DNA from 4 places in the Thalassotalea atypica genome. Region 1 is predicted to be linked to each of the others. Evidence: predicted binding sites of a transcription regulator. Region 1 holds the regulator's gene; each other region holds the start of a gene.
What was found. The regulator sigma-54, encoded in region 1, starts transcription at its own class of promoters, with help from an activator protein. The targets are predictions, from matches to a motif close to GTTGGCACGNNNNTNGNNT.
Positions count from the first base shown of each region.

Region 2: a site for sigma-54 is predicted at 5,812-5,830, ahead of QUE03_RS06415 (DUF4097 family beta strand repeat-containing protein). Genes of this name have one in related genera too.
Region 3: a site for sigma-54 is predicted at 2,648-2,666, ahead of glnA (glutamate--ammonia ligase). Genes of this name have one in related genera too.
Region 4: a site for sigma-54 is predicted at 3,571-3,589, ahead of QUE03_RS00260 (PEP-CTERM sorting domain-containing protein). Genes of this name have one in related genera too.

Region 1 is NZ_AP027364.1:714,969-722,873, forward strand. It holds gene lptA (lipopolysaccharide transport periplasmic protein LptA) at 1-208, shown strand, start outside; gene lptB (LPS export ABC transporter ATP-binding protein) at 212-943, shown strand; gene QUE03_RS03320 (RNA polymerase factor sigma-54) at 996-2,504, shown strand; gene hpf (ribosome hibernation promoting factor) at 2,537-2,824, shown strand; gene ptsN (PTS IIA-like nitrogen regulatory protein PtsN) at 2,827-3,288, shown strand; gene rapZ (RNase adapter RapZ) at 3,285-4,139, shown strand; gene QUE03_RS03340 (HPr family phosphocarrier protein) at 4,145-4,420, shown strand; gene mgtE (magnesium transporter) at 4,620-5,978, shown strand; gene pmbA (metalloprotease PmbA) at 6,072-7,415, opposite strand; gene yjgA (ribosome biogenesis factor YjgA) at 7,526-7,905, shown strand, end outside.
Region 2 is NZ_AP027364.1:1,370,897-1,378,801, forward strand. It holds gene nuoI (NADH-quinone oxidoreductase subunit NuoI) at 1-26, shown strand, start outside; gene nuoJ (NADH-quinone oxidoreductase subunit J) at 40-555, shown strand; gene nuoK (NADH-quinone oxidoreductase subunit NuoK) at 552-860, shown strand; gene nuoL (NADH-quinone oxidoreductase subunit L) at 868-2,724, shown strand; gene QUE03_RS06405 (complex I subunit 4 family protein) at 2,721-4,205, shown strand; gene QUE03_RS06410 (NADH-quinone oxidoreductase subunit N) at 4,199-5,671, shown strand; gene QUE03_RS06415 (DUF4097 family beta strand repeat-containing protein) at 5,876-6,802, shown strand; gene QUE03_RS06420 (arginase family protein) at 6,934-7,905, opposite strand, start outside.
Region 3 is NZ_AP027364.1:288,621-296,525, reverse strand. It holds gene QUE03_RS01315 (hypothetical protein) at 1-85, opposite strand, end outside; gene typA (translational GTPase TypA) at 615-2,435, opposite strand; gene glnA (glutamate--ammonia ligase) at 2,730-4,136, shown strand; gene QUE03_RS01300 (DUF4124 domain-containing protein) at 4,264-4,776, shown strand; gene glnL (nitrogen regulation protein NR(II)) at 4,857-5,942, shown strand; gene glnG (nitrogen regulation protein NR(I)) at 5,939-7,339, shown strand; gene QUE03_RS01285 (MerC domain-containing protein) at 7,348-7,728, opposite strand; gene epmA (elongation factor P--(R)-beta-lysine ligase) at 7,798-7,905, opposite strand, start outside.
Region 4 is NZ_AP027364.1:55,875-63,779, forward strand. It holds gene QUE03_RS00245 (SPFH domain-containing protein) at 1-909, shown strand, start outside; gene QUE03_RS00250 (helix-turn-helix domain-containing protein) at 1,115-1,831, shown strand; gene QUE03_RS00255 (S10 family peptidase) at 1,925-3,430, shown strand; gene QUE03_RS00260 (PEP-CTERM sorting domain-containing protein) at 3,637-4,305, shown strand; gene QUE03_RS00265 (hypothetical protein) at 4,309-4,758, shown strand; gene ubiK (ubiquinone biosynthesis accessory factor UbiK) at 4,790-5,068, opposite strand; gene rep (DNA helicase Rep) at 5,219-7,240, shown strand; gene QUE03_RS00280 (CBS domain-containing protein) at 7,321-7,731, opposite strand; gene QUE03_RS00285 (P-II family nitrogen regulator) at 7,728-7,905, opposite strand, start outside.

The sequences.
Region 1 (7,905 bases):
CCTTGAAGCCGACGAAATTACATATGAGCCATTCAATTACATTATCACCATTTCAGGTAATGCGGTTTTACGTCAAGCAGGTAGTGAAGTTACAGGAAGTAAAATTGTCTACAACACACAAACTGAACAATTAAATGCAGAAAGTGGCAGTAGTGCAGATGAAACCGTGACCACGATATTAAAACCCAAAGCAAAGGACAAAAAGTAACGAATGAGCGAAGTTACATTAGAGGCCAAAGGGCTTGCTAAGTCTTACAAAGGTCGTCGGGTTGTCAAAGACGTCAGTTTAAAGGTCAGTCAAGGTCAAATTGTTGGCCTATTAGGCCCCAATGGTGCAGGCAAAACAACCTCGTTTTATATGATCGTTGGTCTAGTACCTAACGACGCCGGTGCCATTTTTTTAAACGGTGAAGATCTTACTTTATTACCTATGCACGATCGTGCAAGGAGAGGAATAGGCTACTTACCACAAGAAGCATCAATATTTCGAAAACTGACCGTGCATGACAATATCATGGCGATTTTGCAAACTCGAAAAGATCTAGATGATGTACAAAGACAAGAAAAACTGGAACATTTGGTTGAAGAGTTTAATATCGGCCATATAACAGATAATACAGGCATGAGTTTATCGGGTGGTGAACGACGCCGTGTTGAAATAGCTAGGGCATTGGCTGCCGATCCTCAATTTATTTTATTGGATGAGCCATTTGCTGGTGTAGATCCAATTTCGGTTGGCGATATTAAAAAAATCATTTTACACTTAAAAAATCGTGGCATAGGTATTTTGATCACAGACCACAATGTACGTGAAACATTAGATGTTTGTGAGCATGCATATATAGTTAGTCATGGTGAACTTATTGCAGAAGGTGATTCGGATCAAATTCTAGCGAATCAACATGTCAGGGATGTGTACCTTGGTGAACAATTCACGCTATAGTAATAGTGTGCTTAGCAACGTGATTACAACAATAGGAAATCAATAAACGTAGATGCGCCCATCACTGCAACTCCGCATAGGACAGCAACTAACAATGACGCCACAGTTGCAACAAGCGATAAAGCTTTTGCAATTGTCGACATTAGATTTGCAACAAGAAATCCAAGAAGCATTGGAAAGCAATCCATTGTTAGAAGTGGATGAATCAGTACCGTCAACTCAAGACGAAAAAGACACATCTATTGAAGAAGCGTCTTACTCTGCTAGTGCGGAAAATGAACAAGCTCCACAGTTAGACGGTAGTGAAGATTCAACACCAACCAATGACGAAGTCAGTACGACAGAAGTCATGGAAAAAAACGACATCCCTGAAGAGCTAAGTGTAGACTCTACTTGGGATGACAGTTTTAGTGCCGGCGTGTCCAGTGGCGGTGTTTCAGCCCCTTCAGAAGATTTTACCTACCAAGGTGAAACGAGCGAGTCAATCCAAGACCATTTACGTTGGCAAATGGATTTAACCCCTTTTTCAGAAACTGATTCAGCAATAGCTACAGCCATTATTGATGCGGTGGATGATGCAGGCTATTTGACAGTATCAAGCGAAGAAGTGTTGGAGAGCGTAGGCACTGAAGGTTTAGAACTTGACGAAGTTGAAGCGGTATTAAAACGTATCAATATGTTTGACCCTATTGGGGTTGCAGCGCGCACAATAGCTGAGTGTTTGACCATTCAATTAAATCAGTTTGACGAAAATACGCCGTACCTTAGCGATGCGAAATTGATAATTAAAGAACATATTGATTTACTTGGCAATCGCGACTATCGTCAGATTATGCGTAAGGCTCGTTTGAAGGAAGAACAGCTTCGAGAAGCTTTGCGTTTGATTCAAACGTTAAACCCTCGCCCTGGTGATGCAATTGTACAAGGCGATGACCAATACGTAATTCCTGATGTATCTGTTGAAAAGAAAAATGGTCGTTGGGTTGTTGAATTAAATCCAAGTACTGCACCGCGTTTGTCCATTAACCAGCAATATGCAGCATTAACTAAAACCATGAAGTCTTCAGATGATAACCAATTCATCCGTTCAAACCTCCAAGAAGCTAAGTGGTTTATTAAAAGTTTAGAAAGTAGAAACGATACATTATTGAAAGTATCAAATTGTATTGTCCAACGTCAGCAAGGTTTTTTTGAGTATGGCCCAGAGGCAATGCGTCCTATGGTGCTTAACGATATCGCTGAAGCTGTTGATATGCATGAATCAACAATTTCCCGTGTAACTACACAAAAATACATGCACACTCCGAGAGGGATTTTTGAACTTAAATACTTCTTCTCAAGTCACGTAAGTACCGAAAACGGAGGAGAATGTTCATCGACGGCAATAAGAGCTTTAATCAAGAAACTCGTCTCGGCAGAAACGCCGGCTAAACCATTGAGCGATAGTAAAATGGCAGAGCTGCTTGCAGAACAAGGTATTAATGTTGCCAGAAGAACGATAGCCAAATATCGAGAATCTTTGTCTATTCCTCCATCTAACCAAAGAAAGAGCTTACTTTAAGCCTTTATTCAACAACATAAGGATTTCCGCTTATGCAAATTAATCTTACAGGTCACCACGTCGAAATCACTCAATCAATGCGTGAGTATGTTAACTCTAAGTTCGCTAAATTAGAGCGACATTTTGACCACATTAATAACGTCTATGTTGTTTTAACTGTAGAAAAACTAAATCAAGTTGCGGAAGCGACCGTTCATTTAAACGGGAGTGAGGTTCATGCAAAAGCTGATAATCACGACATGTATGCTTCAATTGATGGACTTATCGATAAATTAGATCGCCAAATTCTAAAATATAAAGGCAAAATCACACAACATTAATCATGAAGTTGCAAGATATCTTAACTGTGGACTGCACTCAATGTGCAGTTCCACTCAATAGCAAAAAACGAATTCTTGAACATATTTGTAGTATTGCTACCAATAAAATCCCAGAACACACTAAATTTGAGCTGCTTGAAAGCCTGATGGAACGAGAAAAGATGGGCAGTACAGGTATTGGCAATGGTATCGCTATACCTCATGGACGGTTGAGCAAAACCTCTCAAGTTATTGCGGTGTTTTTAACCACGGAACAAGCATTGAGTTTTGATGCGATAGATAATCGCGCTGTGGATATTTTTGTTGCTCTGTTTGTCCCAGAAGATTGTTGTAAAGAACATTTATCTACATTACAAAGTATTGCTCGGCTTTTAAGTAATAAAAAACTCTGTAAACAAATTAGAAAAAGCTCCTCAAATGAAGCGTTATTTGAACTGATTTCAAATACGAGTGAAATTACATGAAACTGATTATTCTTAGTGGTCGCTCAGGTTCAGGGAAATCTGTCGCACTTAGAGTTCTAGAAGATTTAGGTTATTATTGCGTTGATAATATTCCTGTTAATCTACTCCCAGCACTTACACATACCGTTATCAATGAATATGATACCGTAGCCGTCAGTCTTGATGTTCGTAATTTACCTGCTGATCCTAATGATATTAAAGAAATCATTGAGTATTTGCCGTCAGCGGTTGAACTGACCATATTGTACCTTGACGCTAATGACAGTGATCTTATTCGTCGTTTCAGTGAAACAAGACGCTTACACCCGTTAATCAGAAAAAATATGGCACTTGATCAAGCAATATCTTTGGAAAAGAAGCTGCTTGAGCCGATCGCAACACGCGCCGATTTATACATCAACACTAGCCAATTATCTCCACATCAATTATCAGACCTTGTCCGTGAGCGAATTTTAGGCAAGAAAACTGGTGCTATGGTGTTAGTGTTTGAATCGTTTGGTTTTAAACATGGTATTCCACAGGATGCTGACTACGTTTTTGATGCCCGCTTTCTACCTAATCCGTTTTGGGATAAAGAGCTAAAGGGACAAACCGGACTTGATCAACCTGTTAAAGATTTTCTTGATAGAGAGCCTATCGTGACTAAATTTGTCTGGCAAATAAATAGTTTTTTAATGACGTGGTTGCCACATCTTGAGCGAAATAATCGCAGTTATGTCACTATCGCTATAGGGTGCACCGGTGGAAAGCATCGTTCGGTTTATATTGCTGAACTACTAGCAAATAATTTCCGAAAGGAACGCGAAGACATTCAATCTCGCCATCGTGATCTTAATGTTAAGTCGAGTTAGCTTACATGACGCAAGTCAAGAAAGAAGTCACTATAGCCAATAAGCTGGGGCTGCATGCCAGAGCCGCAACAAAATTGGTTCAGTTAAGCCAAAATTTCTCCTCGAAAGTGCACCTTGAGCTTGAAGGCAATAATGCTGATGCGACAAGTATTATGGCGCTGATGTTATTGGCTGGCGCACAAGGTAAAAAAGTCACAGTTATTGCTACAGGTGAAGATGCTCAATTAGCCTGTGAAAGTATTTGTCAGCTAATCAATGAAAAGTTTGATGAGGCTGAATAAAACACCTTCCAGCACAAAAATAACTACTGTAAAAAACCACTTATTTAAGATACACTTGCATTAAGCTTTGACGTATTCTCTCCTGGTTTTTTAGAACAGCTTTATTGCGTTAAACGCTCAAATTCCACACTTATCGTTTCAAATGTTAATAGATATGCCTATTTCAATAGGGACGATCTATTACGGTACAGGGTGATTTATGCCGGAAATTTCAGAACAAGAATACAATCAGCAACGTCTGCTACAAGTCAATGAAGCACTTGGTAGCGGAATGTTTGTCTATGTGCGTAAATTGCTTCAGAAATTACCGCCCTTTGATATTGCCCTTATTCTTGAATCTTCGACAGCTAAAAGCCGATCGGTTTTATGGCAGTTAATCGATCCTGATCATCATGGTGAAGTATTAGAAGAACTTAGTGAAGAAGTTCGCAAAGGGATCTTAAAAAGCATGCGTCCAGAAAAGGTCGCTGCGGTTGCCGAAGGCATGGACGTTGATGATTTAGCTGAAGTATTAAGAACACTACCTGACGCGGTCTATCAGGAAGTTATTAACTCCATGGATACGCAAGACCGATCCCGCGTTGAAATGGCACTGGCATTTGAGGAAGATACCGCGGGCGGTATCATGAACACCGATACCATTACGATTCGCCCAGATGTTTCTGTCGATGTTGTTTTACGGTATTTACGTTTAAAAGGTGAACTGCCTGAAGCCACAGATTCTTTCTATGTTGTAGATAGACACGATCGCTTCATCGGTGCAGTAAGCTTGGCTTCCATCGTTACGTCAAAATCTGAGCAAGTTGTTTCCAGCTTGATTGATGCTGACATTGAAGCAATACCGCCTGAAATGGATGAAACCGATGTCGCCCAGTTGTTTGAACGCCATGATTTAATTTCGGCGCCGGTTGTAGATAGTGACGGAAGATTACTTGGTCGTATTACCATTGACGATGTTATCGATATAATCCGTGAAGAAGCAGAGCACTCGATGATGAGTATGGCCGGTTTAGACGATGAAGCAGATACTTTTGCCCCAGTTGTTAAAAGCACTCAACAACGTTCTATTTGGCTTGGCGTTAATTTAATCACGGCTTTGCTGGCGGTAGCAGTTACCAGCATGTTTGAAGGACTGTTCAGCCAATTAGCGATACTAGCCGTTCTTAATTCACTGGTGCCCAGTATGGGAGGCGTTGCCGGCAATCAAACACTAACACTGGTGATTCGTGGCATGGCATTGGGTCATGTTGGAGACAGTAATTCACGGGCTCTACTTTATAAAGAGCTGGCCGTTGGTTTTTTAAATGGCTTGATATGGGCGATTCTTATTGCCTCGGTAGTTGCGCTTTGGAAACAAGATTTTGTGCTCGGTGGCGTGATTGCTTTTGCTATGTTAATGAATTTAACCGCCGCTGGCGTCGCTGGGGTGACTATTCCATTAGTGCTTAAAAAAATGAATATAGATCCAGCCTTAGCTGGTAGTGTTATTTTAACCACCATTACCGATGTCGTTGGTATTTTTGCGTTTTTAGGTACAGCCACCTTATTGTTAACATAGTTTTTAGACGCTAACTCGATAGAACTTGCTGTTTTCGCGATGTGAATTAGATGATTTTAGTGAGGAGGTGATTCCTCACTAAAAGGTTTAGGGTTAATTGCCTGCAATTTGCATTTCTTCAATAAGCACTGAGCCTGTTCTGATGCTGCCATGCATATCGGTATCACTACCAATGCTGATCATATTTTTGAACATGTCTTGCAAGTTGCCAGCAATGGTAATTTCGGCGACGGGGTATTGAATCCTACCGTTTTCTACCCAAAAACCAGCTGCGCCACGTGAATAATCTCCGTTAACCACGTTTACGCCTTGTCCCATAAGTTCGGTGACCAGTAATCCTGTTCCCAGCTGGTTTAACATAGCTTCAAAGTCGCCACCATTTTGAGACACGATCCAGTTGTGAATACCTCCAGCGTGTCCTGTTGTGGTCATGCCAAGCTTCCGTGCGGAATAACTGGTTAGCAAGTATGTTTCTAAAGCTCCTTGCTTGATGATTTCACGATCAACGGTAGCAACACCTTCGCTATCGAAAGCGCTACTCGCGAGTGCTTTTGGGATGTGAGGTTGTTCATTAATAGTCAAATGTTCTGGGAAAATGGGCTGTCCTAAAGCATCTAACAAAAATGAGGATTTTCGGTATAAGTTACCGCCACTGATGGCTGCAATAAGGTGGCCGAATATTGTATTTGCGATATCGGCTCTGAATAGCACAGGGACTTTTCGCGTTGATAATTTTTGTGGTTGTAGTCGAGATAATACTTCACTGGCTGCTTTTCTACCGACTTGCTCAGCGTCATCGAGTAAGTCAAAATCACGGTTTACGGTATAGGCATAGTCTCGCTCCATGTCATCACCATCACTAGCGATGGTAACACAACTTAAACTGTGCCGAGAACTTGGATAACCAACAAGTTGACCATGGCTATTACCGTATACTTTAAATCCTTCAAAACTAGCGAATGTTGCTCCATCAGAATTTGTAATGCGCTCATCAAAAGAAAGTGCAGTATCTTCACATCGCTTTGCCAACGCTATAGCTTGGTCAGTGCTAATTTCTTTTGGGTGATGCAAGTCTAGCTCTTTAGGTGTCATTGCTAATAGTGATTTATCAGCTAGCCCAGAGCAGTCATCTACAGAGGTGTATTTAGCAATGTTTATTGCGGCTGTTACTGTTTGTGTCAAGGCACCTTCTGACAAATCTGCAGTCGATGCGCTGCCTTTACGGCCTGCTTGATATACAGTAATGCCAAGAGCACCATCATTAGTGAACTCTACGTTCTCGACTTCTCCTAAACGCGTATTAACGCTAAGCCCTTGCTGGCGACTCATGGCCACTTCCGCACCGTCAGCCCCAAGTGTTTTAGCAAGCTTAAGGACATTTTCAACACGTTCTTTCACATGTTCCATTTGACGATTTAAATTATTAACTTCTTTCATTTATGCGATCCGAAACAACAGCAAAAAATAACTTTTGATATTGGCTTGAGTGTTTCAACAATATGCTTTGTAGTATAATGGTGATAACTCGATTAAAGATTACGAATATTATGCAACACTTAGACAATGAATACGATGACTTAGATGAAGAACTGAAAAGTAAAACCGAATTGAAGCGCGAAATGCATCAATTGCAAGATTTTGCCGTCAAGTTGGTAAAGCTTTCAAAACATCAGCGTAGTAAAATTCCATTTACCGAAGCCATAGAAGAGTGTTTGGTATTAGCAGATAAAATCACCAATAAGCACGATGCGTTAAATCGTCACATGCGTTTTATGGCGAGAGTGTTGCAAGATACTGATTTAGCACCTATTAAGCAGGCGCTTGATGTTATGGCCAATAAGCATCAACAAGAAACGACCAAATTTAATCGACTTGAGAAGTTATGTGATGAAGTCATTGAGCAGGGCAGTGAAAAAATAGAAGCGCT
Region 2 (7,905 bases), 660 kb from region 1:
TAGACGTAAAAGGATTGATGCCATAGTGGAGGGCACAACATGACAATCGAATTTTTTTTCTATATGGCCGCTGCTATTGCCATTATTTCAAGCATAAAGGTTGTTTCAAGTCGGCATAGCGTACATGCGCTTCTTTACCTTGTTCTATCGCTGTTAGCGGTTGCTGTTTGCTTTTATTTAATGGGAGCACCCTTTGCTGCTGGCTTGGAAGTCATAGTATATGCAGGAGCTATCTTAGTTCTTTTCGTCTTTGCTGTGATGATGTTTGGCCTGACACAGGACGAAACAGCGCATTCCCCTCAAGCTGGTGGTCTGATTAACTGGCTTGGGCCGATTATACTTGGTGGAGCGTTACTTGTGATCTTGATTGCCATTATAAATCAGTCTCAACTTCAACAACATCTAACGGTTAATATCATTGATGCAAAACAAGTGGGAATCTTGCTTTATGGTCCATATTTACTCGCTGTTGAAATCGCTTCATTTCTCTTACTCGCTGGGCTAATTGCTGCATATCATTATGCAAAACCCGATGTTTTGGGAGGACACTTATGAGTGAAATACCGTTAACACATGCCTATATTCTGGCCAGCATATTGTTCCTCATCGGTTTTGTCGGCGTTATTGTAAGAAAGAATACCTTGTTTATTCTAATGAGTTTGGAAGTGATGCTAAACGCTGTTGGCGTCGCGTTTATTGGCGCGGGCAGTGCATGGCATCAGGCTGATGGCCAAATCATGTTTATTCTCGTTCTAACACTTGCAGCTAGCGAGGTTGCCGTTGGTTTGGCACTACTCATCAGAATGCAGAAAAAGTTTCAAAGTGTCGATATAGACATTTTATCTAAGATGCGAGGTTAGGTAATAGATGAACCTTTTAGCTTGGTTACCCTTTTATCCCCTGGTGAGTTTTCTGATATTAATTGCTTTTGGCCAGCGCTTGAGCTGGACTGTGGCAAGTCTACTGAGCGTGGGGAGTATTGGCTTGAGTGCGCTCTCTAGTATGGTATTGGTGAGTCAGCTAGCCTCCACGTCAGATCACTTAATGGTCACCGAGTTATGGCAGTGGTTTTCTTTTACCGCCCCCTATTTGGAGACTGCCGTACCGATCAGTTTTGGCTTTACATTGGATGCGTTATCAGGCGTGATGATTTTGGTCGTTTCTGGCGTTGGCTTTCTAATTCATGCATTTGCTGCGGCTTATATGAAACCCGATCCCCATTTTACTCGTTTCATGGCGTACATGAATCTGTTTGTTGTTGCGATGCTGATTCTAGTGCTAGCTGACAATTTAGTGCTGCTTTATTTGGGCTGGGAAGGCGTGGGTCTTTGCAGTTTTTTGTTGATTGGTTTTTGGTATCAAGATAGAAATAATATGCTTGCTGCGCGTAAAGCATTTATTGTCACTCGTGTTGGAGATACCTCGTTAGCGATAGGGTTATTTTTATTATTTAACACTTTAGGTGACCTAACCATTGCTAATGTTAATGCAGAAGCTCCGCTATTGTGGGAAGTTGGCGACAATGCCCCGTATTGGATTGCCCTATTTTTACTTGGTGGTGCCGTTGGGAAATCAGCACAATTACCGTTACAAACTTGGTTGCCTGACGCGATGGCTGGCCCTACTCCTGTAAGTGCCTTGATTCATGCCGCAACCATGGTAACTGCTGGCGTATATCTTATTGCTCGTATGAACGGTTTATTCATTTTAGCGCCGGAAGTCATGAATTATGTGGCGTGGATAGGTGCAGGTACATTGTTACTTGCCGGTGTTGCTGCCTTGGCTCAAACGGATATCAAACGGGTTTTGGCCTATTCGACCATGAGCCAAATAGGCTACATGATGCTGGCTCTAGGAGCTGGCGCTTGGTCAGCCGGAGTATTTCATTTAATGACGCATGCCTTTTTTAAAGCATTATTATTCTTAAGTGCAGGCGCTGTTATTCTTGCCTTACATCATCAACAAAATTTATTCAAAATGGGCGGTTTATTCAAAAAACTTCCTATAGAAAGCACATTATTTAGCGTTGGCCTCGTGTGCTTAATAGCTTTACCGGGAACATCGGGCTTTTTCTCTAAAGAAGCGATTATAGGCTCTCTGTGGTCGTCTTCGACGGCAGGACCTACTTTGTGGTGGGCAGCAATTGTTGGCGCATTGATAACGAGTATTTATAGCTGTCGATTATTCTTTCTCGCTTTTTTAGGAGCCTCGCGAGTGGAGTCTGCTGTTGAACAAAATAACAGTAATTTAATGGTCATGGCTTTAAGCGTTCTTGCTGTGCTTTCTATCGTAGGTGGATTTATCCCTTTGGATCTTACTACGGTACTACCATCTCACGCCACCAACGTGAGTACTGAACCGATCTGGTTACATCCATTGGCCATTGCAACCCCTTTTATCGGCGTTGCTTTCTCTTGGTTTTATTTTAAAGAATATCGGAGCAAAGCGCCTGTTAATTTAATTGAACCAACAAGTAAATGGAGTGAATTTTGTAGAAAGGGCTTAGGTTTTGATGGTTTATATCAAACCCTGTTGGTCAATCCATTTTGCTTTATCGCCAATTTAAATCGCAAAGATATATTTGATCAATTATTGATGTTTTTCGCATGGTATTCAAAATTGTGCCATGACGCTTTGTCTGGACTGCAAAACGGACAAGCACGTTGGTTTGCCGCCAGTATTGGTCTTGCGGCATTATTTTTAGTTGGAGTATTCTTATTATGATCATCTCGTCATTAATGCTTCTACTGCTGCTTGGTGGTATCTTCGCTTGGTTCTTGGACAGTAAATTCGACAATAGTGCTCGTTGGATAGCATTAGCTGCAACATCTTCTAGCCTATTGTTCTTTATTGTTTTTCTTGCGAACAGTGAATTGAATTTTGCTCAACTAAATACGCTACAAAGAGTGTCATGGATATCATTTTTAAACATCGAGTATGCAATTGGCATTGATTATTTAAGTGTGTTGATGATTTTGTTAACTTTGGCGTTGAGTATTATTTGCGTATTAGTGTCTTGGCAGGAAATTCAAGATAAACGGGGTTTTTATTATTTTAATCTTTTAGCGTCTATCGCGGGTATCATCGGCGTTTTTAGCGCAGTAGATCTATTCTTGTTTTTCTTTTTTTGGGAAGTCATGCTATTGCCAATGACTGCTCTAATCGCCGTTTGGGGTCATGAGAATAGAATATTCGCGGCGATTAAGTTTTTTATTTTTACTCAAGTGAGTAGTTTATTGATGCTCACGGCGATTATTGCCATGGCATATTCACATGTAACTATCACAGGCCAACTCAGCTTTTACTATCAAGACTGGCTCAGTATGGAACTGCCACAGAATATTGCGCGCTGGTTAATGTTAGGTTTTTTTATTGCTTTTGCGGTGAAGCTACCATCTATCCCTGTTCACAGTTGGTTACCCGATGCTCATACACAAGCCCCTACGGCAGGTAGTGTATTACTGGCAGGGGTTCTGTTGAAAACTGGAGCCTATGGCTTAATACGTTTCGTTATTTTCTTATTTCCTGACGCCAGTCAGTGGTTTGCATTTATTGCGGTGCCATTGGGAGCATTCAGTGTGATATATGGAGCCAAATTAGCTTTTGCTCAACGTGACATCAAACGAATGGTGGCTTATAGCAGTATTAGTCACATGGGTTTTGTTATGTTAGCGCTATTTAGCTTTAACGCCTTAGCATACAAAGGGGCAATTATAACTTTAGTGGCTCACGGACTAAGCAGTGCGGCACTGTTTTCATTAGCAGGGATGATATATTCACGCATCCACTCGAGAGACTTGTCTGCAATGGGAGGGTTCTGGCATGGTGCGCCTAGGTTAGGTGGATTTGCCTTAGTGTTTGCATCAGCTGCTTTTGGATTACCTGGTCTTGCAAATTTTATTGGTGAATTTTTATCTCTGGTCGGCGCGTTCAAGCAATTCCCTCTTTATACTGCGATTGCTGCCTTAGGATTAATTGGCTCTGCAATATATGGCATGGTGTTGTTTCAATCATCGTTTCACGGGCCAACAAAAGTGGAAATTACTGACATTAATTCTCGTGAACTAACGGTAAATGCCTGTTTATTTTTACTTTTATTATTACTTGGGCTATTTCCTGAACTCGTTTTGAAGCAACTCCCAACACTGGCAAGCGCTTGGGGTGAGCCCCTTGTCGCAATTGGTAAAGGAGTATCATTATGTTAAATCAAATATTAGCACTTTCTCCGCAGCTTATCATTGCGCTTGCTATTACCTTTATGTTGCTATTAATCGCAATGAAGAGAACACAACGTATTATTCAAATATATACCTGCTTGGCCTTAGGGCTAGCAACAATACAATGTTTTAATCTGCTTGGCATTGAAACGACGCAAGTCACTATATTGCTTTCGGTTAGTACCATGGGAATATATGCGCAGATATTGGTTTACTTATCTGGCTTAATGGTTGCCAGTTTAAGTTATAAATTTTTGATGTATCAAGTTGAAGTGCACGATGAGTTTTATTTGTTGATATTGCTCGCGATATTGGGCGCCAGTGTTTTAGTGGTCTCGGATCATTTTGCTGCAGTTTTCTTAGGGTTTGAAATATTAAGTATTTCCCTTGTTGGCTTGGTAGGCTATTGCAGAGAAGGGGACCTAGCGATTGAGTCGAGCTTTAAATACCTCATTTTAAGTGCGGTCGCTTCGAGCTTTATGTTGCTTGGCATAGCGTTCATTTATGGGGAGTTGGGCTCTTTGTCATTTAGCAGCGCCATAAGTCCTGAACACACATTCTCAAATTTTTATTATGCGGGCATGTTGTTGTTTTTATTAGGTGTTGCATTCAAATTAGCGTTAGCGCCTCTGCATTTATGGGTAGCTGATGTGTACCAAGGTGCTCATACGTTAGTCACCTTGTTTATGGCAACAGTCACTAAGGTCGCCATGTTTATCGTGCTCTTGACGGTAATAACGAGTTTCTCAATTTTTCAAGAGGCTATTTTCATCAAAATGCTCGTATTTATTTCTGTGCTGTCTATGATTATCGGTAATTTTCTTGCTTTACGTCAGTCGGATGTTAAACGCCTATTGGCGTATTCTTCAATCGCACATATGGGCTATATACTCGTTGTTGTTGTTATCACAAACACCGATGCGATAGTATTTGCTAAACAAAGTGCCTTGGTGTATTTGTTTGCTTATGTGCTCGCCAGTATGTCCGTGTTTTATGTTGTTTTTCAGTTCAATTATCGTTACCTAAATGAAGACGTCACTCGTGTTGATGACTTCAAAGGATTGTTTTGGAAAGACAGGCCGTTAGCATTGCTAACACTTGTAGGCTTGTTGAGTTTAGCAGGCATTCCTCTATCAGCCGGATTTATAGGAAAGTTTTATTTATTTTCTCACGCGGTATTAGCTAACCAATGGATTTTGATAGGCGGTATGGTTGTAGGAAGCGGAATCGGTCTATTTTACTACCTGACATTGATCATTAATTTGTTTTCAGCGGTCGATAAATATCAAACACTTGATAATGCAAAGCAAGTTGTTGAAGATATGAAACTGCCTCAATCAACAGGCTTAGTTACCAATAACTATTCGTTAAATTTCGTTGTAACTCTAATTATTTTAGGTTTGGCGATTGGTCTTTACCCTGATGTTTTACTCAAATTAATTGCCTTAACTTAGAGCCCTTTTTTAAGCCGTCATTGACTCTTTACCTCATTTATCTTCCCAATAAATAGTATGTTTGACTAATGTAATTGGCGAAACATGCTAATGCTTTATAGATAATTAATCTAAGTAATTGAATTTATTAGTTATAAATTAGTGGCGCGATACTTGATACTAAGCACATAATGAATCATAAATAAGAAAAACACGGATTTTAAAATGAGATTAACGAAATGTTTAGTACCGGCAGTACTTTTTACACTGCTTTCAGGTTGTGTGGTTATTGCTAAACCGTCAACAGCCAATGTGCATCTGCAACGGGAGCTTACTATTGAGGTAAACGATATTGTTAAGTTAGATATCGATGCGGGAGCGGGTGAATTACGTATTATCGGGAGTGATACAGCTTCTGATATTTCAGTAAAAGCAGATATTTATACAGCTAAAGAAGGTAGCAATAGTTTTGAATTAAGCTTAGATAGCGATCATACCAAGGCTTATTTAATATCCAAACTTAACACATCTGGTTTTTGGGTTGGCAATTCTCCACGAATAGATCTTGTAGTTACTTTGCCAAAGCACCTTGCTCTTGATGTTACCGATGGCTCTGGTGATTTATGGATCAAAAACATTGATGGTAGTGTTGAGTTAGATGACGCTTCAGGTCGCGCAACATTGGCTAATATTGGTGCAAACCTTGCGATTGAAGACGGCTCAGGTGCGTTAATTGTTTCTGATATTGAAGGAATGCTAGTTATTGACGATGCTTCGGGTGATTTGAATGTTACTAACATTAACGGTGATGTAACAATTGAAGACGGGTCAGGCGCGATGAGTGTCGACAATATTGGTGGTCAGGTGTCAATTGTTGATGCCTCAGGTGATATGACGGTAAACCAAGTGATAGGAAACGTTGAAATTAAAGATGGCTCTGGCGAGCTAGAGGTTAATAACGTTAATGGTACTGTGGATATCGATGATGCCTCAGGCAACATGCTTGTTAAAAATATTACAGGTAAGGTTACGGTCAACGATGGATCAGGCGACATACATGTAGTCAAAGCAGGAGGGCTCAGTATTATTGAAGCTGGCTCCGGAGATTTAAAAGTACAACAAGTGAAAGGTGAATTTGAAATAGGGAGTTGAAAAAACTAGACCAAACTCGTAGTGAGTTTAGTCTTTAAGTGAATTAGTTTTAGATCTGTCATTATACCCTTTGGGTAATGCCCTAGCTATCAAACTAGCTAGGGCTTTTTTATTTTTTCAACTTATAGCTACTAGTTTTTGTTCATCTGATTAAGCAAGAAAGCAGAAATTTCTGACGCCGCATTTAGGGTACTTGTCGCACTTACTGCGCCTCGACCTGAACTGTCTGTAAATGGAGCAATTTCCATCATATCTGCGCCTGTAATTGGGTAATTATCTGCAAGCGCTTTTAGTATCTTCATTGCTTCTTCTGGCGATAAGCCATTCGGCTCTGGCGTGCCTGTTGCAGAAGCAAATTCTTCATCGAGAGCGTCAATATCAAAACTGACATAAAGCTCATCAATATTTTCTGGTGCTAACTGTGCCTTGATTGATTCAATTACAGCGTCTACACCTTTCTCCTTAATCTCATGGGCCCAATGTTGCTTAACGCCGAAAGTGCCTTCCCAGTGCGACTTTGGTTTACCGCTAGAGCGAATGCCTACTTGAATTAAATGATGGTTCTCATGAAGATCTTCCAATATGTGCGTACACCAAGAGCCAAAACATAAATCGATACCTAATCGCTCCTTGAGTAAATCGGTGTGAGCATCAAAGTGAATAATCGCCGTACGTTTTCCATTGGCCTTTTTAGCTTGTAAATAGGCCTTAGTTAATGGGTAACTGATTGAATGGTCACCGCCGATACCAAATATGCCTTTATCTGGATACTGGGCGTAAAAGTCATGTAATACATCTTCTGTAATAGATAGTGGACTAACTGGGTAATTTGATTGTTCGTCCTGATATAACGCGCGACGGCAATTGGCCAGTGTTGCATCATTTAAGTATTTATCATGCAGTAAATGTGGAATAACGCGGATATCGCCTAAATCGAAGGCTTTTAGTTCGGGATATTGTTTTAAAAGTGAAGAGCGCAAAAATAGTGGTCCCCAGTTTGCTCCACGTAAAATACCACCACCACAATCAGAGGCAATACCTAGAATAACGGCTTTATCTTGCGCTGAAATATTATTGATTGATTCTTTCCACAACGTTTCAAT
Region 3 (7,905 bases), 430 kb from region 1:
ACTGCTTAACTTGCTCAACACTCGCTTTTCCTTGTTCGAAGAGCTCACTTATTTCACGCAGCTTATTGAGTTGTTCTGGCGACATACGTTAAATCCTTTTAATGACGATGAGTTAATAATGCATCCGCACATTATATTGAGGAGACTCAGGAATGATTCTCCGTATTATTTTATCTTCCCTACCATGCTCAATAAATTGGTTGTATAGTACTTTCAATTCCGAGCACTCAGCTTTACTTGCCCTTTCAGATACCATTTTTTCAAACAATTCATTCAAACGATTTACCTTATAAGTTTCCATGTTAATCGCTCTTGTCAAATTCACTAGTTAATCTTAGCAACGCACTGATATTCGACCAGTTATTCTAACACGAGAAAAAGTAACAAAAAGTAAAACACATTGTAACAAGCAATAAAAATAACATAAAATCAACAAGTTAGAATGTTCAACTACTTAAGATAAAAAGAATATTGTATAAACTCTGATATTAGTTTGAGACATGTCTTACAAGAATATGAGCAATATAGCGGTCTTCTTTTCTTTTCAATTACATTCGACTTATATACACACATAAAAAAAGCCGCAAATGCGGCTTTTTCGAAACATTTTACGACTACTTTTTAGCCGTTCTGCTTTCGCGTTTACGATCTGACTCTTTTAGCCATTTCTTACGAATTCGAATGTTCTCAGGAGTAACTTCCACTAATTCATCATCGTCTATAAACTCAAGTGCCTGCTCCAACGTCATTAACACTGGTGGTGTTAAGACTTGCGCCTCATCCGTTCCTGAAGCTCGCACGTTAGTTAGCTGTTTACCTTTAAGTGCATTTACCGTCAAGTCATTATCACGACTGTGAATACCGATAATCATACCTTCATACACTTCAATACCATGACCAATTAGTAAACGACCACGCTCTTGTAAGTTAAACAAGGCATTAGTTAGAGCTTTACCAGTGGCATTCGCAATCATTACACCGTTAAGGCGCTGACCAATTTCACCACCTTTGTGAGGGCCATATTGAAGGAACGTATGGTAGATTAAGCCAGAGCCAGAAGTCAGTGTCATAAATTCAGTTTGGAAACCAATTAAACCACGGCTTGGCATAATAAAGTCCATACGAATTCGACCTTTACCGTCAGGCGCCATATCGGTTAATTCGGCTTTACGTAAGCCCATTTTTTCCATGATAGAACCTTGATGCTCTTCTTCAACATCAATGGTTACTGTCTCATAAGGCTCTTCAATTTGTCCGTCCACTTCACGCATAATTACTTCAGGACGTGAAACAGCTAACTCGTATCCTTCACGACGCATATTTTCAATTAATATACCTAAGTGAAGCTCACCACGGCCAGACACTTTAAACTTATCCGGATCATCTAGTTGCTCAACACGTAAGGCAACATTGTGAATCAGTTCTTGATCTAAACGATCTTTGATATTTCGTGATGTTACGTATTTACCTTCTTTGCCAGAAAACGGTGAGGTATTCACTTGGAATGTCATCGTCACTGTTGGTTCATCAACTGATAGAGGTGGTAAAGGTGCAACTTCATTGGGACAACAAATAGTGTCAGAAATTTTTAATTCACCTAAACCTGTAATCGCAATAATGTCACCAGCTTCCGCTTGTCCGGTTTCGTGTCTATCCAAGCCTAAGTATCCGAATACTTTACCTACTTTGCCATTATGAATTTTTCCACGAGAGCCTTGAATAGTAACTTGCTGATTCGGCTTAACGGTACCACGCGTAATACGTCCAACACCGATAACACCTAAATATGAACTGTAATCAAGTTGAGAAATTTGCATCTGGAATGCGCCATCAGGATCAGCATCAGGCGACGGTACTTGGTCAACAATAGTTTGGAATAAAGGTGTCATGTCTGAACCTTCTTCGCCTTCTTCCATTGAAGCCCAGCCGTTAATTGCTGAAGCGTAAACAACTTGGAAGTCTAACTGATCATCAGTGGCGCCTAAGTTATCAAATAAATCAAAAACTTGATCCATTACCCATTCAGGACGGGCACCAGGCTTATCAATTTTGTTAATAACAACAATCGGCTTTAATCCCTGAGCAAAAGCTTTTTGCGTTACAAAACGCGTTTGTGGCATTGGACCTTCTTGCGCATCAACAATCAGTAATACTGAATCTACCATTGACATTACACGTTCAACTTCACCACCAAAATCAGCATGGCCCGGAGTATCAACGATATTAACACGATAGTCGTTCCAGTTAATTGCAGTGTTTTTAGCAAGTATGGTAATACCGCGTTCTTTCTCGATATCGTTAGAATCCATGACACGTTCTTCATGGTCTGAACGCTCACCAAGCGTACCTGATTGCTCCAGTAGTTTATCTACCAGAGTAGTTTTACCATGGTCAACATGGGCGATGATTGCAATATTTCTTAACTTATCTAACACGGGCGTATGCTCATAGGGCTTCAATTGGGCGCGTATTGTACAGGAGTAGGCGCGACAAATAAAACAGTATGTTGCATTAATGGCTCTGCACTAGTATAAAGCACTATTAGTCGGCCCCTTCACATGCACCACGCTGGCACATCTAAAGCACCATTGTGGTGCATGCGCGTTGAGCAAAATACATTTGTTTATTGATTTTAAAGGTTTTTTTTCTTGGCATGATTATAGCTATATCAGTACCAAGCAAATGCCAAGCATTTAATTCTTAATAAGATAACTTCACTGGAGACTGAAATGTCACAAGCAGTTTTAGATTTAATTAAAGAAAACGACGTTAAGTTCGTTGATTTACGTTTCACAGATTCTAAAGGCAAAGAACAACACGTTTCTCTACCTTACCATCAAGTAGACGAAGACTTTTTCGAAGACGGTAAAATGTTTGATGGCTCATCAATTGCTGGATGGAAAGGCATTAATGAATCAGATATGGTATTAATGCCAGACGCTGAAACAGCTGTTTTAGACCCATTTACAGAAGAAGTTACATTAAATATTCGTTGTGACATTGTTGAACCAGCGACAATGCAAGGTTATAGCCGCGATCCTCGTTCAGTTGCTCACCGCGCTGAAGAATATATGCGTTCAACCGGTATTGCTGATACCGTATTAATTGGTCCTGAGCCAGAGTTTTTCGTATTTGACGATGTTAAGTTCCATACAGATATGTCTGGTTCTATGTACAAAATTGATGATAAAGAAGCTGCTTGGAATGGTGCTACTCATTATGAAGATGGTAACCACGGTCACCGTCCAGGTGTTAAAGGCGGATACTTCCCTGTTGCTCCTGTTGATTCGTCACAAGATTTACGTTCTGCCATGTGTTTAGTGATGGAAGAGATGGGCTTAGTCGTTGAAGCACATCACCATGAAGTTGCTACTGCGGGCCAAAACGAAATCGCTTGTCGTTTTAATACAATGGTTAAGAAAGCTGACGAAGTTCAAATCTACAAGTATGTTGTCCATAACGTAGCTCATGCTTACGGTAAAACGGCAACATTCATGCCTAAGCCATTGGTAGGTGATAATGGTACAGGTATGCACGTTCACCAGTCTCTAGCAAAAGACGGGGTTAATTTATTCTCCGGTGACAAGTACGGCGGATTATCTGAAATGGCGCTTTACTATATTGGTGGCATCATCAAGCATGCAAAAGCATTAAACGCTTTCACTAATGCTTCAACGAATTCATACAAGCGTCTTGTGCCTGGTTTTGAAGCCCCCGTAATGCTTGCTTATTCTGCACGTAACCGTTCTGCTTCTATCCGTATTCCAATTGTACCTACTCCAAAAGCGACTCGTATAGAAGTGCGTTTCCCTGATCCGACAGCTAACCCATACTTAGCATTCTCTGCAATGCTTATGGCTGGCCTTGACGGTATCAAGAATAAGATCCACCCTGGTGATGCCATGGATAAAGATTTATACGATTTACCAGCAGAAGAAGCAGCAGCCATTCCACAAGTTGCTTCATCTTTTGAAGAAGCTTTAGATGCTCTTGAAGCAGACAAAGAATTCTTAACCGCCGGTGGTGTTATGGATAGCGATATGATTGATGCATATATTAGCCTTAAGCGTGACGAAGTAGAGCTATTAAACTCAACCACTCACCCTGTAGAGTTCGATATGTACTACAGTGTTTAATTCCTAAACTAAACAAAAAGTTACACAATTAAGAAAAAAGCTCACTCAGGTGAGCTTTTTTTGTGGCACAGATTGTATAATTTGTTTAGATTAGTAAGTAATACTTTGCAGGAGCAATCACTTTCACATGGCTAAGTTGTATTTCATCATAATATTAACTGTGATTTTTTCATTTCCAGTTAATGCTGGGCAGGCAAAAGTGTATGTCTGGCGCGATGAAAATGGGGTGCTTGTTTTTTCAGATAGCCCAAGAGCCGATGCAGAAGAAGTTAAGGTCAGGGACGATACATTAACGCTACCCTCGGTTGATACTTCTATTCTAGATATAAAGCCACAGGTCATTGATGAAAGTTATGAGGTTGTCATTACCCAACCCGAAAACAACGCTACCATTCGTGATAATAGCGGCTCTGTATACATCTCTGGTGGCATTAAGCCAATATTCAAACGCGGGCATAAAATTCAGTTATACCTTGATGGCAATCCACATAAAAAACCCCAAACCCATTCAATGTTTGCTTTAAGAAATATTGATCGCGGCGAACATCAAATAAAAATGGATCTAATCGATGACAAAGGCAAGGTTATTGCATCTTCAGAAGCAGTAACCTTTTATATGCATCGCACTTCAGTAAACTAACGAAATTACGTGCAAACCAAGAGGTTTATTTATAAACTGAAAAACAGCATGCACCAATATAGTGCATATGGAGTTATGTATTGCACGATCATCGCGATTTATTAAAACACAAATTGAATTATCAACAACAGCTAGCTAATCAGCTCGTCACAGCTGTTATTGTGTTCGATGAAAAGCTCACAATTCAATACGTAAATCCTGCGGCTGAAGCCTTATTGGTCAAAAGTTTTAATAAGCTATATAACTTAGCATTTGCAGACATATTTAAGAATTTATCAATTGATGACGTTAGACTTCAACAAGTATTGGAAAGTGGTCAAGAGTTCACTGACAGTGACGTCAAAATCAAGTTCGCTGAGCATTATGAATTTACCGCTGAAATCACCGCTTCTGCAGTAGAATTTAATAATACACCTCATGTAATGCTTGAACTCAGACAAGTGGATCAACAAAAGCAAATCAGTATAGAGGTTTTTCAGCAACAACAATGGGAATCTGCACGAGACCTGATCCGAGGCTTAGCACATGAAATTAAAAATCCATTAGGCGGTCTTCGCGGCGCAGCACAATTACTCACGAAAGAGCTCTCTGAAGATCAACAAGAATATACTACCTTAATTATTGAACAGGCTGATAGACTAAGAAATTTGGTTGACCGTTTATTGGGGCCAAATCAACTACCAGACATGAAAACACAAAATGTTCATCTTGTGCTGGAGAAAGTTAATCAGCTGGTGAGTTTCGATAACACCAAAAACATTAAACTCGTTAGAGATTATGATCCGTCAATCCCTGATGTTACTTTCGACGATGACAAACTCCATCAAGCCGTCTTGAATATTGTCAGCAATGCCGTTCAAGTAGTAGAAGAAGGCAGTGAAATTTTGCTAAGAACCCGTGTTGCTAGTAATCAAACTATTAATGGAAAACGGGTAAAACTTACGGTCATGATCAGCATCATTGATCATGGTCCTGGTATTCCAGAAACAATACAAGACACACTATTTTATCCTATGGTATCAGGTCGCTCTAACGGCACAGGTCTAGGATTATCAATTTCTCAAACCCTAATTAATCAGCACAAAGGGAAATTATCTTGCAATAGCCGACCCGGTAGAACCGAGTTCATCATATTACTACCTTTATCAGAAGAGAATACCGCATGATCACAGAACAAATTTGGATAGTAGATGACGACAGTTCCATTCGGTGGGTGTTAGAAAAAGCATTGTCCAATGCAAACCTATCTGTCGCTTCATTTGAAAATCCTGAGAATTTACTAACCGCTTTGGATCATGGAAGACCAGAAGTCATTATTTCAGATATACGCATGCCACAAATGGACGGGATGACGCTATTAGAAAAGATTGGCAAAGAGCACCCTGAAATACCCGTGATCATCATGACTGCACATTCTGATTTAGACAGTGCGGTTAATGCCTACCAAGGCGGCGCCTTTGAATATTTACCTAAACCATTTGATATAGATGATGCCGTAACACTGGCGAATCGTGCATTAACGCATTCTCAGGAACTCTCGGCAAAAAGTAAGCAAAAAGCACCCACTTCAACAGCCGTTGGCATTATTGGTGAGGCTCCTTCCATGCAGGAAGTCTTTAGAGCCGTAGGGCGCCTATCTCGCTCAAGTATTAGTGTATTGATTAATGGCGAATCTGGTACGGGTAAAGAATTAGTAGCGCATGCACTTCACATGCATAGCCCCAGATCAAATGAAACTTTCATACCGTTAAACATGGCCGCTATTCCAAAAGATTTAATTGAATCAGAGCTTTTCGGACATGAAAAAGGGGCGTTTACCGGCGCCAATAGTGTTCGACAAGGTCGATTTGAACAAGCACATAACGGTACTCTCTTTCTTGATGAAATAGGCGATATGCCTCTTGATGTTCAAACTAGGTTGTTGAGAGTGTTAGCTGACGGACAATTTTATCGCGTAGGCGGACATTCACCGGTTCAAGTCGATGTGCGTATCATCGCCGCTACTCACCAAAACCTTGAAGAGAGAGTTAAGACCGGCGACTTTCGTGAAGACTTATTTCATCGCCTTAATGTCATTCGTATACACATCCCTTCGCTTAGAGAAAGAAAAGAAGATATCGAACAGCTTACCAATCACTTTTTAAAACTGGCTGCCAACGAACTCGGTGTTGCACCTAAAACACTATCCAAGAATGCACTCATTCAGCTTAAACAAAGTAATTGGCCTGGTAATGTTAGACAACTAGAGAACATCTGCCGTTTTTTGACTGTCATGGCAAGCGGCAAAGAAATATTGGCTGACGACTTGCCTGATGAACTTAACGAAAAACCAGTTGTTATTAGCCAAGCTGGTAACGATTGGCAAGCATTGCTCGGTTGCTGGATGGATGAGCAATTATCCCAAGGGCGCTCTGCAATCTTGGATGAAGCCATGCCTGAATTTGAGAAAATTCTACTTGAAAGAGCACTGATCCACACAGGTGGACACAAGCAAGAGGCGGCTAAAAAATTAGGATGGGGACGAAATACCCTTACAAGGAAGCTTAAAGATCTTGGCCTTTAAAAAATACGTTATGCTGTACAACCCTCGTCCGCACATTGTTTACAGCTATTACACAACTTAAGATTGATAAAATGCGCTGTCACCATCAGGGCAGCACCAACAATGATAAAGAATGGTTGTACTTCTTCGGCGAAGTCATGCTTTATCCAATATACAGCGACGCCAAGGTATAAAATATAAAAAGGATATAAACGTCGATGGTAGCGCTTAAAGCCAGAAAATAAAGCAACCGTCCCTAACAGAGCTGTCATAATAAGAAATACATGCTCCCACGTATGATCAGCAAGGAAACTTAAACCTAACAGAGGTAAAGCAGGCAATAATATCGGTAAAAGTATACAATGCAATGCACATAAAGATGTTGCAGCAATACCAATTCTATCTAGCACTTATTTTTCCTAATCAGTTGACGTTTTGATACTATATCACATAAGTTATAATATCACACTATAACTTTGTTAAGCTTTGTCAACAGGGAACGACATTACCTCATCTATATGCTTGCTTCCTAACGACAACATTACTAGTCTATCAATGCCTAATGCAACACCCGAGCAGTCAGGCAA
Region 4 (7,905 bases), 660 kb from region 1:
GAAAATAAATCACTCAATACAAAAAGTGTGGTCAAAAACTCAAAAGTTGTGGCTGCATTAGCTGTCGCAGCAGCAATATTTTGGACGGTTTTTTATACGATTGATGAAGGTCATGTTGGTATTGTGAAACGTTTTGGTGAAGCCACAAGTCAAGTGAATCCTGGTCTTCATTTTAAAGTCCCATTTGCTGATTCAGTCGAAGAATTAGAAATTCGAACTCGAAAAAACGCAGAAACACTAAAAGCGTCTACATTCGAGCAAATGCCAGTCCAAGCTGAAGTCTCTGTGAACTGGACTGTGATTCGTCCAGAAGCTTTCGAGCTATACAAAAATTATGGCGGATTAGATCAGTTTGAAAATCGCATACTGGATCCTCGTTTGCGCTCAGCAGCTAAAGATGCGTTAGCGCGTTTTAAGGCCGAAGAAATTGTTCAAAATCGCGGTAAGGTAATTCAACAAATTGAAGAAACCTTGCTTTCTACCATGGCTGAGTTTCCTGTAAAACTAGATAGCGTGCAGATAGAAAACTTAATTCTACCGGCAAAGTATTTGCAGAGTATTGAAACCAAGCAAACCGAGAAAAACTTAGCGGCGGCAGAAAAACACCGTCTTGAGCGTCAAAAACTCGAAGCACAGCGGGAGGTGAATACCGCAGAAGCCAAACGTGATGCAGAAAAAGCCCGAGCAGATGGCTCAGCCTATGCAATTACCACAGAAGCACGCGCTGAGGCAGAAGCAATAAAACTCAAAGGTCTTGCTGAAGCAGAAGCGATTCATAAAAAAGCAGAAGCGATTAAAACAAGTAAAGTCCTAGTTGAGTACGTCAAAGCGCAGCAATGGGACGGTAAGTTGCCCACTACGGTGATGGGCTCAGGGCAAGATATTTTGTGGAACATGAAGGAAAAGTAACACAACCCATTTTGCTTTTATTTTGAATATTAAAGCCAAGCCGTCGCTTGGCTTTTTTTATGTCTAATGACTAATCGCCAAAAATCAGGGCATATTCTTTAACATTCACGATTATTCAGCTTCATATTTCTATAGGAATAACTAAGAATAGGTATCAGGCAGCCGGCTAAGTCCTACAACACTCATTCAATACAAGGACAAACTTATGACGTTAGGTGAACAGATAAAACAATTAAGACAAGCAAAAAATTTAAGTCAGCCAGAGTTGTCAGAATTGGCAAGTATAGAACAATCTTACTTATCTAAATTGGAAAACGACAAATCAATACCTTCGAATGAAATATTTAGGCGCTTACTCAGTGCGCTAAATATTAACCTTGATGATTTTTTGGCGCTATTTGAACAATCGGAAATTAAATCGACATTGAAGCAAATTGCCGATGTCGATAATTGGTTGACACAAAAAGCACAAATAGACTTCAAAAAGAGGCGACATTATTTGTTAACGTCCTGTGTGTTTATTGTTATTGCAGTGACGCTATTTTTTACAGGTTTTACAAAATTATTGTTCAGTGAAACGAAATACATTTATCGCTCAGAGGGGGTTGTTTTGGATGGAGAGCCCAAAGATATTTTTCAAAATTGGATCAGACTAATGCCACGCGCAGAAGCTCATACCGTCAGAGAAAATAAGCGATTGGAAATGGAAAAGCGTAAAGATGTAGACGTGATTGTAATGGATGATTGGCGCGGAGAAACTCTATCAAAGCCTACCGAACGAGGCGTTAGATATTACCAATTCTATAAAGAAGAAAAGGTCAAACAATCCATCAATGCGTGGCTGCAAGTGATTGCCGTGTTTCTGTTTTCATGTGGCATTATGGGGTTTGTCTTGGAAAGGAAGTTATTTGGTCGCACTTAACCTGCAAAAGTGGTAATTCGGCGATAAATTCTGACAATTCCCTCATCTTATTCTAGGCTGTCTAATCTAATGCAAAGATAAGGCAGCTTTTTAATGAAAAGAATAATATTACTCGTGTCTTTGTATGTTTGTACCTTGAGCCAAACTTGGGCAGACAACAAACGTACATTAGAGATTGACGCTAAAAATACAACCGAGCATACAACGAAAATCAAAGGGAAAAAAATTAACTATTCTGCAACTACGGGCACTCAACCTGTGTGGAATAGCGATGGCGATCCTACAGCAACATTATTTTATACCTACTATCAACGTACAGATGTTAAAAATAACAGCACTCGTCCATTGTTAATTTCCTTCAACGGTGGCCCCGGATCAGCTTCAGTGTGGATGCACGTAGCTTATACAGGCCCTCGTGTATTAAATGTTGATGATGAAGGTTATCCGTTACAACCTTACGGTGTGAAAACAAACCCTTATTCTGTCTTAGACGTTGCCGACATTGTTTATGTCAATCCAGTAAATACCGGTTACTCACGCGTTTTGCCAACTAAAGAAGGAAAAATGCCGAGCAAAGAAGAGCAGAAAAAGATGTTCTTTGGTGTGAATGCGGATGTGAAATATTTAGCCGAATGGATCACCACCTTTGTCTCACGTAACGAACGCTGGCGCTCACCTAAATATTTAATTGGCGAAAGCTACGGCACAACCCGTGTTTCTGGTCTTTCCTTAGAGCTACAAAATCGCCAATGGATGTATCTAAACGGTGTTATTTTGGTTTCGCCTACTGATATCGGCATTAAGCGTGATGGTCCGGTTAAGTCGGCCAATCGTCTCCCATATTTTTCCGCAGCAGCGTGGTATCACAATGCATTAGAACAATCTTTACAAGATAAAAAACTGCTAACCCTTCTCAATGAGGTTGAAGATTTTACCGTCAATGAGTATATGCCGGCGCTTGCCAAAGGTGGTTTTATTTCAGCACAGGAAAAACAAGCGATTGCCAACAAAGTGTCTCACTATTCGGGCTTAGCGGTAGAAGAAGTTCTTAACAGTAATTTGGACATTGCCACTTCATACTTTTGGAAAGAACTTTTACGAGATCGCAAGCAAACTATTGGTCGTTTAGACTCGCGCTATTTAGGTATCGACAAGCAAGTGGTCGGCAGTAAACCTGATTACAATGCCGAGCTGACTTCTTGGCTTCACAGTTTCACACCTGCAATTAACTATTACCTGCGTGAAGAGCTTGATTATGTTACTGACACTAAATACAACATGTTTGGTCCGGTCAGACCGTGGAATAGACAAAACAATAAAACAGGTGAAAATTTGCGTCAAGCAATGGCACAAAACCCCTATCTTAACGTGATGATTCAAGCAGGATACTTCGACGGTGCGACCAACTATTTTGATGCTAAGTATACTATGTGGCAATTAGACCCAAGTGGGATAATGAAATCGCGTTTATCGTTTAAAGGGTATGAAAGTGGTCATATGATGTATCTTCGTCGTGCTGACCTAGAGCAGTCCAATGAAGATATTCGTGCTTTTATGAAAGCGTCTTTGCCTGCTAAAAATAAAGCAGCTAAGTATTAATCTAAATACTAATGTCACAATGGACAAGTCATTTATTAACTTGTCCGTTGTGAGCAGCATATTATTGTCAGCATTGTTTACATATATTCACTTCAAGTAATTTTGTTCAATACAACTAATTGATATTTTTGTAGTTAATATTTGGCTCTTTTATTGCTAATACATGGACAAGTCAATATTTTCGGTACTATGGACAGGAGTGTTGAATGAAAAATTTAACTTTGAAAACAATGGCAATGTTAGTGTTGATGTCGTTGGCAAACGCAGCTCATGCTGCCTTTATAACCATTGATGAAGCTGGGCTAGATGCAGTGTTCTCGCAGGCAGTTTTTGGCAATAACACCATTGATATTAGAATCGGGCCAGCGGTGGAACATGTTGATCCAAACTTGTTAAATATGGATTCTCTTGCCAAATGGAACACCTTAAATGGTAATCATTATGGCGGTGTGAATACAGTTAATTTCTGGTTCTTAGATGATTTAACATGGTGCGGTAACATAAATGTGAATTATGTCGGCTGTGGAGATTTACCTGGTAACGATTTTGTTGTGGAATCAGTCTTTGCCAGTGGTCCTAATAATGCCGAACTTCTTGCTCATGAACTTGGTCACAACTTGAATTTAGCTCACCGTAATGGGGTTGGTAACTTAATGGATCCAACCATCAATGGCGGGATTGGATTAAACGATGCTGAAGTCGCAACTATTTTAGCCAGTAACCTGGTACAAACCGATGCTAATAACCGTTTATTCATCAATATCTTACCTGTTTTAATAGTGGCTGAAGCTACGCCCGACATTCCGGAGCCGGAAACGTTAACCTTGATGCTATTGTCACTCATGTTTCTTGTCCGTAAAAGAGTGTCAAAATAGTTAGTGACTAATGTACGAGAGTTTTTACTGGCGTTAACGTTACTGCTGATTATGGTTAGGCCTCTCATGGCACATGAATGGAAAACACTCTGTGTGGATGGTCAATTCTGTTTTGATTATCCAGCAGAGCTTATTGCTGATAGCAGTATAACTATTGATTCTACGGCTGGTACATTGTCGAGTGAATCAATGAAGCTAATGTATGATTATGGTCGCTACTCTTCTGATTTTGATGAATTATCTGATGCAAAAATCACAGAGGTAATAGTAGATGGAAAAGATGCGATAAAATTTATCAGTCAAAAAGTTATCGCACTACATGTTGCACAAGTAAGGGAAATCCCAGGCATGGGCTCATACATGAAGCTTTCTATCGAAATTCAATTCGTTGATGATACTGACCATCAATTAGCACAAAAAACATTCGAATCAATTCGCTTTCTCATTGAGTAAAAGCAAATTACGTCTTCGATTTAATGTGATGCTACGTGTCTTTTTGCGCCAATAACTGCTCCAGTTGAGCAAATTTTTCTTCAAACTCAGTAAGTTTTGCTTCCAATATTGTCGCCTTTTCACGGGTTTTAATCAGCACCTGTGTTTGCACATCAAACTCTTCTCTTGTCACCACATCAAGCTGCGATAGTTTGCGCTGCAAAACTGTTTTAGTTTTGTCTTCAATATCGGTAGCCATGTTTTTTAGGCTTGGTGGGATTGATTCTGAAACTTGTTTGGCGATTTCTTCAATTTTTTTAGCGTTAATCATAATTTCTACACTTAGTGGTTAATTCCCCATATTGTAAACAATTCCCTTAATAATCCCATGAGTATTACAGATAAATTCTGTTTGATTACTGTAGTTAGCGGTAAAAAAAGGTAAAATCTGCGCCTTGAAGCCTTTACGTAACCTAATTAAATGAAGTTAAACCCTCGTCAGGATGAAGCCAAAAAATACATCAGTGGCCCTTGTTTAGTGCTTGCTGGTGCAGGCAGTGGTAAAACCGGTGTGATCTGTCAAAAAATAGCGTACCTCATCCAAAAATGTGATTACAAAGCGCGCAATATTGCCGCAGTAACTTTTACCAATAAAGCGGCCCGTGAAATGAAAGAGCGTGTCTCAAAAATGTTGGGCAAAGACTTATCCAGGGGGTTAACCGTTTCTACATTCCACTCATTAGGACTAGATATTGTCCGCCGAGAAATAAAAACTCTAGGTTATAAACCTGGTTTCACCTTATTTGATGATCAAGACACGCTGGCATTATTAAAAGAGCTGACGGAAGAAGAGTTAGACGGTGATAAAGATTTGTTAAGTAAGCTCCAGTCGATGATCTCCAACTGGAAAAATGACTTGTTACTACCCGATCAGGTACTAAAGCAAGCAGGTGATGCTGATATAGCCGAGTATGCTGAATATTATCAGCGCTACCATCAACATATGCGCGCATACAATGCGCTGGATTTTGATGATTTAATTCTTATTCCTACGTTGTTATTAAAAAATTACGCAGAAGTTAGGGAACGCTGGCAGAAAAAAATTCGTTATATGCTGGTAGATGAGTATCAAGATACTAACGCCAGCCAATACGAACTCGTTAAACTGATCACTGGCGAGCGCGGACGTCTGACCGTAGTAGGTGACGATGATCAATCTATCTATTCATGGCGCGGTGCGAAACCACAAAATCTGGTACTACTGGGGCAAGATTACCCGAATTTGAAATTGATCAAGCTTGAGCAAAACTATCGCTCAAGTGGCCGCATTTTAAAGTCAGCCAATATTTTGATTGCTAATAACCCGCATGTTTACGATAAAGCATTATTTAGTGAGCTAGATTACGGCATGCCGTTGAAAGTGCTGCAAACTAAAAATGAAGAACATGAAGTGGAACGTGTAGTGGGTGAGCTCATTGGTCATCGATTCTTAAATAAAACTCATTACAAAGATTATGCAGTACTTTATCGCGGCAACCATCAGTCAAGGTTACTTGAAAAAGCGTTAACCACTAACCGTATTCCTTATAAAATCAGTGGTGGTACTTCGTTCTTTTCTCGAGCAGAAATCAAAGACGTGATGGCCTATTTACGTGTGCTAGTAAATCCTGATGATGATAATGCGTTTTTGCGAATCGTTAATGTGCCACGCCGTGAACTTGGTCCTGCCACGCTGGAAAAGTTGGGTAATTACGCCAACAAGCGAAAAATAAGTATGTTTGCTGCAAGTTTTGAATTAGGTTTAGAACAGACATTGACTGGACGCGCCTTGGTCAATGTACAAAAATTCACCCGTTGGCTTGTTGAAACTGCCGATCATGCCGAACGTGGGGAAACGCCTTCAGTATTGCGTAAAATGATCCGCGACATTAACTATGAAGACTGGTTATACGATACTTCGCCTAGCGGTAAAGCTGCTGAAATGCGCATGAAAAATGTCACCGAATTATTCAGTTGGGTCACGCAAATGTTAGAAGGTGACGACATGGAAGAACCGATGACACTGGCGCAAGTAGTTACGCGCTTAACTCTACGTGACATGATGGAGCGAAACGAAGAAGAAGAATTCTCTGATCAAGTGCAATTGATGACCCTGCACGCATCAAAGGGACTTGAGTTTCCGTATGTGTTTTTAATAGGCATGGAAGAGGGGTTATTACCCCATCAAACCAGTGTCGATGAAGGCAATGTCGATGAAGAGCGCCGATTAGCCTATGTAGGTATCACCCGCGCACAACGTGAGATGTTTTTCACCTACGCTAAAGAGCGTAGACAGTTTGGTGAGTTGGCACGTACTGAACCTAGCCGTTTTTTGCATGAATTACCTCAAGACGATCTAATGTGGGAAAATGATCGACCGCAAAAATCTCATGAAGAAAAGAAACAAACGGCACAAAAAGGTGTTGCTAACCTACGAGAAATGTTGAAAAAGAAAGACGGTTAATCATCAATTACTCATCGTAGCTTGTATCAGATCTTTATGCTATGTCGTATAAAGATCTGATCGGTAAACTGAAAAGACTATTATTCAAATTGATCGTGTTCAAATGCGTTAAGCAGTAATTCTTTATAGCCAACCAGTCCGAGAATTTCTTCTGAATCTATCACCGGTGCACAAGACAAACCAAATTTTTCAAACAGACGAGCACAGTAACGTACATCCATTTGAGGTGGTACAGAGACCACTGGCTTGGACATAATTTCGTATATGTTGACCCTATCTAGTGAGCGATCTTTGGCTAATACATGCTTGGCGATATCCGCGAGTAATACAATACCATAGGCGTCATGTTCATTCCGCTTTTCAACAATAACCACACTGGTATTTTGCTCTTTCATGGCTGTTAGCGCGTCTCTCACTGTTTTCATGCCATCGAGCATGACAAAGCCTTCAGTCATCACTTCTTGTGCTTTGATTTGTACTTTACTGTTCACAGTTCATTCTCCACTGCTGACGTTAATTGGCTTATTTGGTGGCTAATACCAACAGCGTCTTCAACGTCAAGTTGAAACGCAATACCGGTACCGGGCTTTTCCTCAAATTTACCGACACGGGCAATTTCTTCTAAAATATGGCGACTTAAATGTTCTTCTACTAAAAATAACAGC